4 regions of the Paenibacillus sp. FSL H7-0357 genome follow, and region 4 is predicted to be linked to each of the others. Evidence: predicted binding sites of a transcription regulator. Region 4 holds the regulator's gene; each other region holds the start of a gene.
What was found. The regulator Rex, encoded in region 4, represses fermentation and respiration genes when NADH is low (regulators of the CRP and FNR family bind a similar motif). The targets are predictions, from matches to a motif close to TTGTGAAATATTTCACAA.
Positions count from the first base shown of each region.

Region 1: a site for Rex is predicted at 1,958-1,975, ahead of H70357_RS08800 (phosphoketolase family protein). Genes of this name have one in related genera too.
Region 2: a site for Rex is predicted at 1,355-1,372, ahead of pflB (formate C-acetyltransferase). Genes of this name have one in related genera too.
Region 3: a site for Rex is predicted at 1,113-1,130, ahead of nirB (nitrite reductase large subunit NirB). Genes of this name have one in related genera too.

Region 1 is NZ_CP009241.1:1,986,971-1,990,188, reverse strand. Features, by position in the region: gene H70357_RS08800 (phosphoketolase family protein) at 1-1,843, opposite strand, end outside; gene H70357_RS08795 (GntR family transcriptional regulator) at 2,108-2,830, opposite strand; gene H70357_RS08790 (hypothetical protein) at 3,065-3,218, shown strand, end outside.
Region 2 is NZ_CP009241.1:5,482,853-5,486,070, forward strand. Features, by position in the region: gene pflB (formate C-acetyltransferase) at 1-1,267, opposite strand, end outside; gene adhE (bifunctional acetaldehyde-CoA/alcohol dehydrogenase) at 1,528-3,218, opposite strand, start outside.
Region 3 is NZ_CP009241.1:5,503,898-5,507,115, reverse strand. Features, by position in the region: gene ric (iron-sulfur cluster repair di-iron protein) at 1-112, shown strand, start outside; gene H70357_RS24345 (hypothetical protein) at 310-1,008, shown strand; gene nirB (nitrite reductase large subunit NirB) at 1,235-3,218, shown strand, end outside.
Region 4 is NZ_CP009241.1:5,153,382-5,156,599, forward strand. Features, by position in the region: gene H70357_RS22595 (amidohydrolase) at 1-909, opposite strand, end outside; gene H70357_RS22600 (redox-sensing transcriptional repressor Rex) at 896-1,588, opposite strand; gene dinG (ATP-dependent DNA helicase DinG) at 1,678-3,218, opposite strand, start outside.

The sequences.
Region 1 (3,218 bases), 3.2 Mb from region 4:
CAATGATCTTGAGTCCTTTATCAACCAATTCCTGCGCCTCTTGAGCCGAGAACCACTGTGGACGCGGATGTTTGGACGACACAATCAGGTTGATCTTTTGACGGTCGTTCAGGATGGTGTCAAATACAGCCAGCAGGGAGTTGGCATCAGCCGGCAAATATTCCCGGATGAATTCCGGTTTTTTGTCTGCCAGGTGACCCAGCAAACCCGGATCCTGGTGCGTATAACCGTTATGGTCCTGCTGGAACACGGTTGAAGTTGCGACAACATTGAGTGAAGGGATATCAGCGCGCCAGCCTTGATCGGTTGCTTTACGCAGCCATTTGAAGTGCTGGGTAATCATCGAATCCACAACGCGCAGGAAAGCTTCATAACTTGCAAAAAAGCCATGACGTCCGGTTAATACATAACCTTCCAGCAGTCCTTCCGCCTGATGCTCCGATAATTGGGAATCAATTACACGGCCATACGAAGCGAGGAATTCGTCATTAGGTTCATTAATTTGATCCAGCCATTGGCGTTTGGTCACTTCAAACACAGGTCCCAGACGGTTGGACATCGTTTCATCCGGTCCGAAAATCCGGAAATTGCGGTTATCTTCATTGAGCAGGACAACCTCTTTCAGGTATTTTCCGAGAACGGCCATATCCTGCGCTACTACTTTACCTGGAACGGAGTTATCAAGCACATAGTCGCGGAAATCCGGCAGGCGCAAATCTTTGATAAGGTTGCCAGCGTTAGTAACAGGATTCATCCCCATACGTCTGTCGCCTGTAGGCAGGATTTCGGCAAGCTCTTCGTTCAAGCGGCCGTTCTCATCAAATAATTCTTCCGGTCTGTAGCTGTTCATCCATTCAAGCAAAGCTGGAGCATGCTTCATATTTTTCTGGTCAACCGGAATTGGAACCTGATGGGCACGGAACGAACCGGTATTCGGCACACCGTCCCATGCTGCCGGTCCAGTCCAGCCTTTAGGGGAACGGAAGACGAGCATCGGCCATACCGGGCGGGTAAGGTCGTTATTTTCACGCGCATTTTTTTGAATGGCTGCAATTCTTTCGACGATGGTATCGAGTACCTTCGCCATTTCCGGATGCATATGTTCAGGGTCTTCGCCTTCAACAAAGAACGGCTCCCAGCCCATGCCTGTAAAGTAAGCGGTGATTTCTTCTTTCGATTGACGGGACAGAATCGTCGGGTTGCTGATTTTAAATCCGTTCAAGTGCAGAATCGGCAAAACAGCGCCATCTGTAACAGGGTTGATGAAGCGGTTGGAGAACCATGATGCGGCCAGTGGTCCGGTTTCAGCCTCACCATCTCCAACGACAACAGCCGAAATCAAATCAGGGTTATCCAGAATAGCGCCAGCGCCGTGGGATAAAGAATAACCCAGCTCGCCGCCTTCATGAATGGATCCCGGAGTTTCAGGTGCAGCATGGGAAGCAACGCCGCCCGGGAACGAGAATTGTTTGAACAGTTTTTTGAGACCCGGGATATCCTGCGTAATTTCCGGATAAATCTCAGTATAGCTTCCGTCCAGATAGGAATTCGAAACCATAACCTGACCGCCATGACCCGGACCTTCAACATAGAACATGTTCAAATCATATTTAGTAATTACACGATTCAAATGGGCATAAATAAAGTTCTGGCCCGGAATAGTACCCCAGTGTCCGATAGGTTTAATCTTAATGTCAGCATCTTTCAAAGGTTCTCTTAACAACGGATTGTCTTTCAAATACAGCTGACCTACCGAAATGTAGTTGGTTGCACGCCAATAAGCGTCAAGCTTTTCCAGATACGTTTTAGACGAATAATCGACTTTCATGGTTGATAATCCCATTTCATCCACTCCTATATATATATTGTTGCTTATTGCCATCCTTTTTCTCTACAAATACATCATACCTCTGCTCAAAATAAATACAACCTTTTTGACAAGTGATACGGTCCAATTTTGTGAAAATTTGAACATAGTATGAAAAACTCAGGAAAAACGCTGTCAAAACACGGTTATATTGAAATTTATGTAAATACGTTACATCCACAAAAAAGTAAAGTATACAAAAAAATAAGACCGGGAAAGTTCCCGGTCTTATTCTGCTCCTTAATGAACAGATACAAACGTATTAAATTTCAAATATTGATAATGAAACCGCATATGGGAAAATTCAAAGGGAGTACCATTGTCCAAAAAGAAAATCCCCTCCATAATGCCAACAGGTTCATTTTCTTTCAAGTGCAGCAGCTCCTGATCCGTGGACAAGGACGGCTCGGCAAAAATAGATAAAAATGATTTGGTTACGGCCAGGTTGCGCGAGTCTTCCAGATAATTAAAAATGGAGCCCTCGATAATTGTCTGATTTAAATCCTGAACGATTTTTATCGGGATATAACCCGTCTCTATCATAAAGGGATCATCATCGAACAGGCGCAAGCGGACGATTTTGTATACAAAATCATGGGGCCCCAGGAACAAATCCCGCTGCAATTCTTTTGTTGGCGGAATAACCTCGAAATTCAACACTTTGACTTTAGGTTTCTTGCCATGCATCTGGAAATTGTCGGTGACACCCAGATTGGAACCTTCGTAATTGAAGATGGATTCGTTTTTTATGTATAAGGGGTTAATAAACGTGCCTGAACCTCGTTTTTTGAAAATGATTCCGACACTTTCCATTTTGGTTAATGCGCGCTTGATGGAGCTGCGGCTAACCTGATACGTTTCGCTAAGACTGCGTTCATCAGGTAATCGCATATCCGCAAACTGTCCAGCAAAGATTTTCATTTTAAGGTCATCAATTATTTGCTTGTAGACAAATTGTGTCATGGAGTACTCCCTCTCAGGTCTTCTGTAACAATTGATATGTATTCAATCAACCTCTTCTGTCTAACGAAAGGGTATGGATTAAAAATCAATATTAACTATATCATAATAATGAGATGGTTTATACTTTTCTCCACCCGATTTCTGCTAATTGAGGAAGGTTTATTTCAAAGAAAAACCTGATGATCTGCCGAAATATAAGAATGTGGCTATTTTTCCGGAGAGGGGGAGTTTATTATGCATATTGAAATCGTCAAAAGTCTGATCAGCCAAGTAACTGAAGAAGTCTTCTCAGAGAACAAGGATGCTATTGAGAAGGACGGAATTCAGAAAGAAAGCGTTGAATTAGCCGTTCAGTTATCCGCCTTAACAACAATAAAGATCCTTGAAA
Region 2 (3,218 bases), 330 kb from region 4:
GCATTGGGGATACGCAGCAAGCAATTGCGTAATCTTCACCCCAATATGGACGCATTACATCGTCATTCTCATATTGGATAGCGCTGGTTTCGATGGAAACCTTGGCACAATATTTTTTGAAGCCTTCAGGCAGTCTTTCGGACCACAGAACCGTCAAGTTAGGCTCTGGAGCAGGCCCCAGGTTGTACAGGGTATGCAAGAAGCGGAAGCTGTTCTTAGTTACGCGTGTTGTTCCGTCTTCAGCCATACCACCGATGGATTCCGTTACCCAAGTAGGGTCGCCGGAGAACAGTTCATTATAGTCAGGCGTACGCAGGAATTTCACAATACGCAGTTTCATTACGAAATGGTCAACGATTTCTTGTGCTTGTTCTTCAGTAAGTGTACCTTCTTCAAAATCGCGCTGTGCATAGATGTCGAGGAAGGAGGATACACGTCCCAGGGACATTGCAGCACCGTTTTGTTCTTTTACTGCTGCCAGATAACCGAAGTATACCCATTGAGTAGCTTCTTTGAAGTTGTTCGCCGGTTTGGAAATATCAAGTCCGTGAGCGGCAGCCATTTCTTTCAGCTCGCCCAGAGCGCGGATTTGTTCCGATAGCTCTTCGCGCAACCGGATTACTTCTTCAGTCATGGAATCAACTTCAAGCTCGGTTTGTTGTTGTTTCTTGTCTTTGATCAGGAAGTCGATACCGTATAGAGCAATACGGCGGTAGTCACCGATAATACGTCCGCGGCCATAAGCATCAGGAAGACCTGTAATAACGCCGGATTTACGTACTGCTCTCATGTCAGGTGTATATGCATCAAACACGCCTTGGTTATGCGTTTTGCGGATATTCGTAAACATTTCGACAATGTTGTTCGGAAGCTCGAAGCCATAAGCTTTGGTGGCATCGATCATCATCTTAATACCGCCGAACGGTTGAACAGAACGTCTGAAAGGAGCATCAGTCTGTACGCCTACAATTTGTTCCTTGTCCTTGTCGATGTAGCCTGGCTTGTGGGAAGTGATGGTGGAGACAGTATCCAGGGAAACGTCCCATACGCCGCCTCTTTCTCTTTCTTCCTTGCTCAGCTGAGAGATAATCTTCCACAGTTCAGTAGTGTTGCTGGTAGGACCCACGAGGAAATCTTCGTTTCCTTCATAAGGCTTGATGTTCTTGGAAATAAATTCGTTAACGTCGACTTTTCTTGCCCATTTACCTTTTGTAAAACTTCTCCAACTCGACTTCACTTCTTGTACATCTTTTTCAATCACCGACATGCTAAATCCCTCCATTTATATTTATTATATTTGTAGAGATCGCGGGCTTGAAGGTTAATCCCGTGTCTCGTGATCCCAAAGATATGGTTGTAATTAAATTCACAATCGCGTCTTCATAACTGGGACCGTTCTTTATATAAACATTTTAGTTTATTTTCTGAAAAAGGACTGTGACAAATATCACCTTTCCGGTGATATTTGTCACTACCATCCCCTTCCATATTAACCTATAACCTTATCCTTTGCTAAGCAATCACCAATTAGTTGTCGAATCTTCCGTAGAATGCGTTGCGGTATACATCAGCAAGTTCAGTAACCAGCGGCAGTTTAGGGTTGGCAGTAGTACATTGGTCTTCAAATGCACGGTCAGCCAGATAGTCTACGCGGGATTCGAAATCCTTAGGATCAAAGCCGAGTTGTTGGAACGACTCTTCAATGCCCAATTTTTTGTTCATGTCGCGGATTGCATTGATCAGGCTGGTTACGCCTTCTTCGGTAGTGCGTGCAGGCAATCCCAGAATACGGGCGATTTCAGCATAACGTTCGTCAGCTACAAAGTGCGAATATTTAGGGAACGAAGCAAACTTCGTTGGTTTCTTGGCATTGTAACGGATAACGTGCGGCATCAGGATGGCATTGGTACGTCCATGAGCCGTGTGGTATTGACCGCCCCATTTGTGCGCCAAGCTGTGGTTGATGCCCAGGAATGCATTGGCAAATGCCATACCAGCCAGCGTCGATGCGTTGTGCATTTTTTCGCGGGCAAGTTTGTCGCCTTCAAGTGCGGACTTCTCCAGGTATTGGAATACCAGCTGGATAGCTTTGATAGCCAGACCATCGGTGTAGTCACTTGCCATAACGGAAACATAAGCTTCAATCGCATGTGTCAATACGTCCATACCTGTATCAGCAACAGCAGTCTTAGGCAAGCTATATACAAACTCAGGGTCGATGATCGCTACATCCGGAGTCAGCTCATAGTCTGCAAGCGGATATTTAGTATTATTTGCAGTAGTTTTGTCAGTAATAACCGCGAACGAGGTTACTTCCGAACCTGTACCCGATGTTGTTGGAATAGCTACAAATTTCGCTTTGTTGCCGAGCTTAGGGAATTTGTATACCCGTTTGCGGATATCCATGAACTTTTGTTTCAAACCGTTAAAGTCAGCATCCGGGTGTTCATAGAACAGCCACATTCCTTTTGCAGCATCCATTGGGGAACCGCCGCCGAGTGCGATGATGCAGTCCGGTTGGAATCTGTTCATCATAGCTGTACCTTTTTCCACGGTAGTTGTCGATGGATCCGGTTCAACTTCCGAGAACACTTCGATCGCTACAGGGGTCTGGCGTTGACGCAGGTAGTGCTCTACTCTTTCTACATAACCCAGTTTAACCATCATAGGGTCAGTGATAATTGCTACGCGGGTAATATCAGGCATTTTGGCCAGGTATTGAGTGGCTCCCTTTTCGAAATAAATCTTATCAGGCACCTTAAACCATTGCATATTCACGGTACGACGGTTCACCCTTTTCACATTGATCAGATTGATGGCAGTTACGTTTTGCGATACCGAGTTGCGTCCATAAGATCCGCAGCCCAGAGTCAGCGAAGCGATATTAGTATTGTAAATGTCGCCGATGGCGCCATGTGTTGAAGGCGAGTTAACAAGAATACGTCCAGTTTGCAGACGGTTCGAGAACTTCATGATAACTTCTTCATTGTTGGAATGGATAGCCGAGCTGTGTCCCATGCCGCCGAATTCAACGACTTGAGCTGCGCGTTCAATCCCTTGGTCAGCGTTCTTAACCTTGTAGCAAGCCAGAACCGGGCTAAGTTTCTCAGCGGACAGCGGGTACTTGGTGCCTACGCCTTCGAGTTCAGCTACCAGAATCTTCGTTCCGGCAGGAACCTGGATACCGCACATTTCAGCGATCTTCACAGCGGATTGAC
Region 3 (3,218 bases), 350 kb from region 4:
GCATGCCTGCACAACCTACCGCCTGACCTATGCCCGCCTGGAGGAGTTAGAGGGAATGACCTTCGAGCATGTGCATCTGGAGAATAATATCTTGTTCCTGCGTTATCAGTAAAATAGAGCATGCTGTTCTCAAAGTCCCTGCGGGGACTTTTTTTCTTCTGCACCGTTTCGCTGCCTGATTAACGCCCGAAATTTATCGTTTGAGAACAAAGCTAGTTTGCGTTATTCTTAAAAGATAGTATACATAATGACTAAAGACCTGAGAAAATGATTGAGGTTATGATCGGGCGGAAGAGGGCGGTGCCGGGAATGTCCACGAAATTTCTGTGGCGTTTATGGTTAGGATTAATTATCATTGCGACGCTAGGCGGATGCTCGTCATTTGGTTCAGATGCGAACGGAAACAATGCCGCAGCCGGGGCTGCAGGCCCTGCTTTTTCACTAATGGCCGGTGATAATGAGCTGGCAGGGAACTCGGGGAGACAGCTTAGCGAAGCATACAAGCCAGGAATAACGCTTATAGAGCTGCTGAAGAGTAGCGGTGTCGTTACTTTTGCCGAAGACGGATTTAGCATACTGGCAGTCAATAAAATTTTTCTTGCCCCGGACATGATCTGGCAGATTCAGCTTGGCGGCAAAATCATAACCGATTGGAATAGTCCAGTCTCGCGGGAGCAGGCGATTGTTATTACTGCGAAGCCGGCAGCCGGAGATGCCCCGCTTCTGCCCATTATTCTTACAGTGAACGGCGGGAGTGAGCAGCCTGAACTGACACATTCACATATTTTATCTTATAGCGAGGACTTGTCTGTCAGGGGTCTGCTGAAGAGTAGCGGAATCGTTCAGTTGGCGGAAGACAACAAGACGGTAATCACGGTCATGGGGTACACGCCGCTCACCAGTGAAGACTGGAAGCTGAAAGTGAACGACAAGACGCTGCTTGACAGCGGAATTGATATGAAGCTCAGACCTCAAGATGTACTCGAGATTTCACTGGTTCTCCGGTAAGATGATAAGTAGCATAGCCAGATTTCCTTAATGCAAGCGGTAGCATAAGGGAAGCTGGCTATTTTTCTTTCAGCAAAAAACCTTACATACGCTGGCATAAAAATATGTGAAAAGATTCACATTTATTGTGATTTGAATCACAAATGCTCTTCAAATTTAAAACGTATAATTTTGTTATCAGATATGTATATGAAGAAATCCAGAAGCATTAAGGAGGGTCTTAACAGTGACCGTGGAGAGAGAAAAGTTAGTTTTGATAGGGAATGGTATGGCTGGCGTAGGCACTATCGAACAGATCCTTAAGCTTGGCGGCGCTTATGATATTACGATCTTTGGAAGCGAGCCTCATCCCAACTACAACCGGATAATGCTGTCCTATGTCCTCGAAGGAAGCAAGAGCATTGAGGATATCATTCTGAACGACCGGCAGTGGTACGAGGATAACAATATTACTCTGCATACTGGAACCACTGTTGTCCGGATTGATGAAGCCTCCCGTCAGATCGTTACAGATAATGGAATGTCGGTTCCTTACGATAAAGTTATTATTGCAACAGGTTCAAATTCATTCATTCTGCCGGTACCGGGCAGCACAAAGGATGGAGTTGTAGGCTTCCGCGACATTGCGGATTGCGACGCCATGCTGGCTGCAGCACAGCAATACCGCACAGCGGCTGTGATTGGCGGTGGACTGCTTGGTCTTGAAGCAGCCAAAGGACTTGTGAACCTCGGTATGGATGTTACCGTCGTGCATTTGCTGGAGGATTTGATGGAGCGTCAGCTTGACCATACTGCTTCATCCATGCTTCAAGCTGAACTTGAACGCCAGGGTGTGAAGTTTGCCATGGGCAAACAGACGGTTGAGCTGACCGGGGAGGAACGGGTAAACGGCCTGCGTTTCAGCGATGGAACCGAGCTGCAATCAGATTTTGTAGTGATGGCGGTCGGAATCAAACCGAATGTCCAACTGGCCAAAGACAGCGGCATCACGGTGAACCGCGGAATTGTCGTGAACGATTATCTCCAGACCTCGATGGCGAATGTCTATTCTGTAGGAGAATGTACAGAGCACCGCGGCACCTGCTACGGGCTGGTAGCTCCACTGTTCGAGCAGGGGATGGTGCTGGCGAAGCATTTGTGCGGCGCCTCCACCCAACCGTATGAAGGTTCTGTCGTAGCCACCAAGCTGAAGATCTCGGGGGTGGATGTCTTCTCTGCCGGTGATTTCACTGAAACAGCGGAGCATACCGTCATTTCGGCTAAAGATGAATGGAAGAGAACCTATAAGAAGATTCTGCTCAGAAACAATATTATTGTCGGTGCAGTTCTGTTCGGCGATGTGACTGAATCCGCAAGTCTGCAGAAGCTGGTCAAGCAGGGCACCGAAATGACCGACGAAATTTATGGCGAAGTAATGGGCACGGGCTGCTGCGGCGGAGGCAGTGCGAAAAAAGGCTTGTCAGTCGAAACGATGGCTGATGAGGAGATTGTCTGCGGCTGCAACGGCGTGACCAAGAAGGCGATCGTTGATGCCGTTACGGAGAACGGTTTTACCACGGTAGACGAAATTAAAGCCTGCACCGGAGCTACCCGCTCCTGCGGTGGCTGCAAGCCGGTTGTCGAGCAGATTCTGCAGTTTGTTCTCGGTGACAGCTTCCAGGAAAGTGCGAAGCAGGGGATTTGCGGATGCACCACCTTGAGCCGCGATGAGATTGTAGCAGAGATTACCGCTAAAGGCTTGAAAACGACCAAAGAGGTTATGAATGTGCTGGGCTGGAAACAAGCGGAAGGCTGCTCCAAATGTCGTCCGGCTGTGAACTATTATCTTGGCATGATCTACCCGGATACCCATGAGGATGAGAAGGAATCGCGGTTCGTCAATGAACGGATGAGTGCGAACATCCAGAAAGATGGTACCTTTACCGTTATTCCACGGATGTACGGCGGGGTAACTACACCGGAAGACCTGAGACGAATTGCCGATGTTTCCTTGAAATATAACGTAAAGGTTGTAAAAGTGACCGGTGGTCAGCGTCTGGATCTGGTCGGTATCCAAAAAGAGGATGTGCCTAAAGTATGGGAAGAGCTGGATATGCCTTCCGGTTATGGCTATGCGAAATCGCTTCGTACGGTCAAAACTTGTGTAGGTTCGCAGTTCTGCCGCTTCGGGACACAGGATTCCATGGGTATGGGAGCTTTTATTGAACGTA
Region 4 (3,218 bases):
CCCGTCCGTACCGAGCGAAACTTTGACTCCCGCTCTCAGCAGCTCAGGCACCCGTGCAACCCCGCTGGCAAGCTTCAGGTTACTTCCCGGGTTATGGGATACACCCACCTTGTGGCGGGCGAGAATTTCGATCTCCTCATCGTTCAGGTGGACACCATGGGCGATTAAGGACGGGCGGGTGAACATGCCCAGCTTCTCCAGGTGCGCTACAGGACGCAGGCCGTAATCAGCGGCATTCTGCTCCACTTCACGCAGCGTTTCTGACATATGCGTATGCATCGGCAGGTCCAGGTCATGTGCCGCCTGCACAAACCGCATGAAAAAGTCCGGAGGACAAGTATACGGGGCATGCGGTGAAATCATGGTGGTAATTCTGCCGTCAGCCTTGCCGTGCCAGTTGCGGGCGAACGCAACAGCTTCCGCAAGCTTCTGATTCTGCACTTCTTCAGGACATAGACCAATAACACCGCGCATCAGCACCGCACGGATGCCGGAGTGTTCGACCACCTCGGCCACCCGGTCCATGTGATCATACATATCCAAAAAGGTGGTTGTGCCGCCTTTCAGCATCTCCAAAACGGATAAGGAAGTACCCCAGTAGACATCATCTCCGGTAAACTTCTCCTCCATCGGCCACATTTTCTCCTGCAGCCAGGCTTGAAGGACCATATCATCCCCGTAGCCGCGCAGCAGCGACATCGCAGCATGGCCATGGGTATTGACCAGACCCGGCATGAACAGCAGCCGGCTGCCGTCGAGCGTCACTGTGCCTTCTTCAATAACGGGCTTCTCTTCCCCTATGTATGTGATCAAATCATTTTCTATAGTCATATAACCGCTCAGGACCGGCTTCTCGCTTCCGGGAACCAGAAAACGTCCGTTTGCAATTATCATCTTATTGCTGCTCATCTGTAATTCCTTCCTTTCCATCATGTAAATAATACGCCAGACTTTGCAGGTCAGTCGTAAAGTCAGCAGCATGAATCCGGATGGTTGAAGGTGTCTTCAGAATGACCGGTGCAAAATTCAGGATCGCCTCAATGCCCGATTCTACCAGAATATCAGCCACATTCTGTGCTTCGCTGTCCGGTACAGTGATGATCCCGATCCGGATTCCCTGATCACGGATGGTCTGACCCAGCTCCTCCATCGGCTGAACCGTAAGAGAGTTGATCTTTTGTCCAATCTTGGGAGCGTAAGAATCAAATACAGCAGTGATTTTCATAGTGTCCTTCAGATAAGCATTGTAATTGGACAAGGCATGACCGAGGTTACCGGCACCTACCAGAGCCACATTGATTTGTTGATCCAGCTTCAGAATATGACGGATCTTTTCGATGAGATAAGACACGTCATATCCAATGCCTTTTCTGCCGAAATCACCAAAATAGGCCAGATCCTTACGAATCTGCGCCGGATTAAGGTCCAGCTTCTGCCCGAGTTCCTGAGAAGAAACGGTTGAGATTTCACGCTTTTGGAGATCGTTCAGGAAACGCAGGTACACTGGGAGTCTGCGAACGACGGCCTCCGATATTTTATCCGATTTCATGTTTTCTCCTCCTAATTTAGAATTGCACTGACGCGATATCGTATGACAACCACGTGCAGTGCCCGCTCCGCGAACGGGACACAGCCTATGGTACAAAGAGATGAAAAAAATTTATAAACGATGACAGATTAGGAAACGCCGCCCTCTTCAAGCCATTCCGCTATCCGCGGAACCATCTGATCGGTAAGCATGTGCTCCATCTTCGGACCAGGGAGTGAATACAGGAAGTACTTCCCGTAATAAGCTTCGATGACCCTGGTATCATATACAATAACAATTCCCCGGTCCTGCGCTGTGCGAACCAATCGTCCAAAACCCTGTTTGAACCGGATCACTGCCTGTGGAACAGACATTTTCATAAAAGGATTCTTCTTCTGGGCCTGCAGAAGCTCCGCCTTTGCCTCGGCCAGCGGATGATTCGGCGGCTGAAACGGCAGCCTTACAATCGCAAGACAGGTCAGCGCCTCGCCAGGGATGTCGACTCCTTCCCAGAAACTGCTCGTTCCAAGCAATACCGATGCAGAGCTGTCCTGAAAACGCCGGATCAGCTTGCTGCGGCTGCCTCCTTCCACACCCTGGCCCAGAACCGTAATGTCCTGGGAAGCCAAGGCCTCTTTCAGCGGATCATAAACCTGGCGCAGCATTTTGTAGGAGGTGAACAGCACCAGCATCCGCCCCTTGGTCGCCGCCGCCGCTTCAGCCAGCGAATGCACCAGCTTGTCTACAAAACGCGCATCGCCTACGCTGCCCTTAACACTGGGGAAATCGCGCGGGATGACAAGCAGCGCCTGTTCACGGTACTTGAACGGTGAAGGCAGCAGTGCTGTCATGAGACGCCCTTGTTCAGAGGCTTCAGAAAGACCAAGGTTGTCAATCATGAACTGAAAGGACTTGTCGACCGATAACGTGGCCGAGGTCAGCACAATGCTCTTCTTCTTGTCGAAGAACAGATCCTTGAGCTGGCTGCTTACATCGACAGGCACGGCGTAGAGCTGAAGCGACTTGCCCCGGTAGTTGCCGCTCCCTTCCATCCAGTACACGATATTATCGTCACTGAGACCCATAAAGAAGCGGATTTGTTCCCGGATGGATGCCAAATCCTTGAACAAGCCTCCGATATCGGTCACCAGGCTGTCCGAAGACGACTGACTCTCTGTATCGCGCATCTCGCTAAGCATTTTGTCACCTCTGCGGATGATGTCGCTCAAGGCTAAGTGCAGCGTATTCTCCAGCGCCGCCAGCTCTTCCCAATCTTTGGGCTTGCTGCCGGGAAGCAGGCGTGTGACCAGCTGGCCGGCTTCACCTGCCGCTGCATCGCTGCGTTCGGGCAATAGGCCGAACAGCTTGTCGCTCAGTGTATCCCAAGTTTCCTTTACAGTAAGCAGGTCGGGATAGATTTTATCGATTACGCCGCTCCACTCCGAAGCCTGCTCACTGCCCGAGGACTGCAGAGTCTGGCGCAGTGCCGGCAGCTGGCCGCTGCGGCTGTCTTTATACAGCCTTGTAAGCGTATGAGCTACCGTGAAATACTTCATTTGCATGCCCAAATGCTTGCCGGCCACATCCTCCAAATGATGGGCCTCGTCAATGACAAGATGCTCATAAGCCGGAAGCAGCTGGTGCCCGGCCTTGACGTCTGCGAACAGCTTGGAGTGATTGGTAATGACCA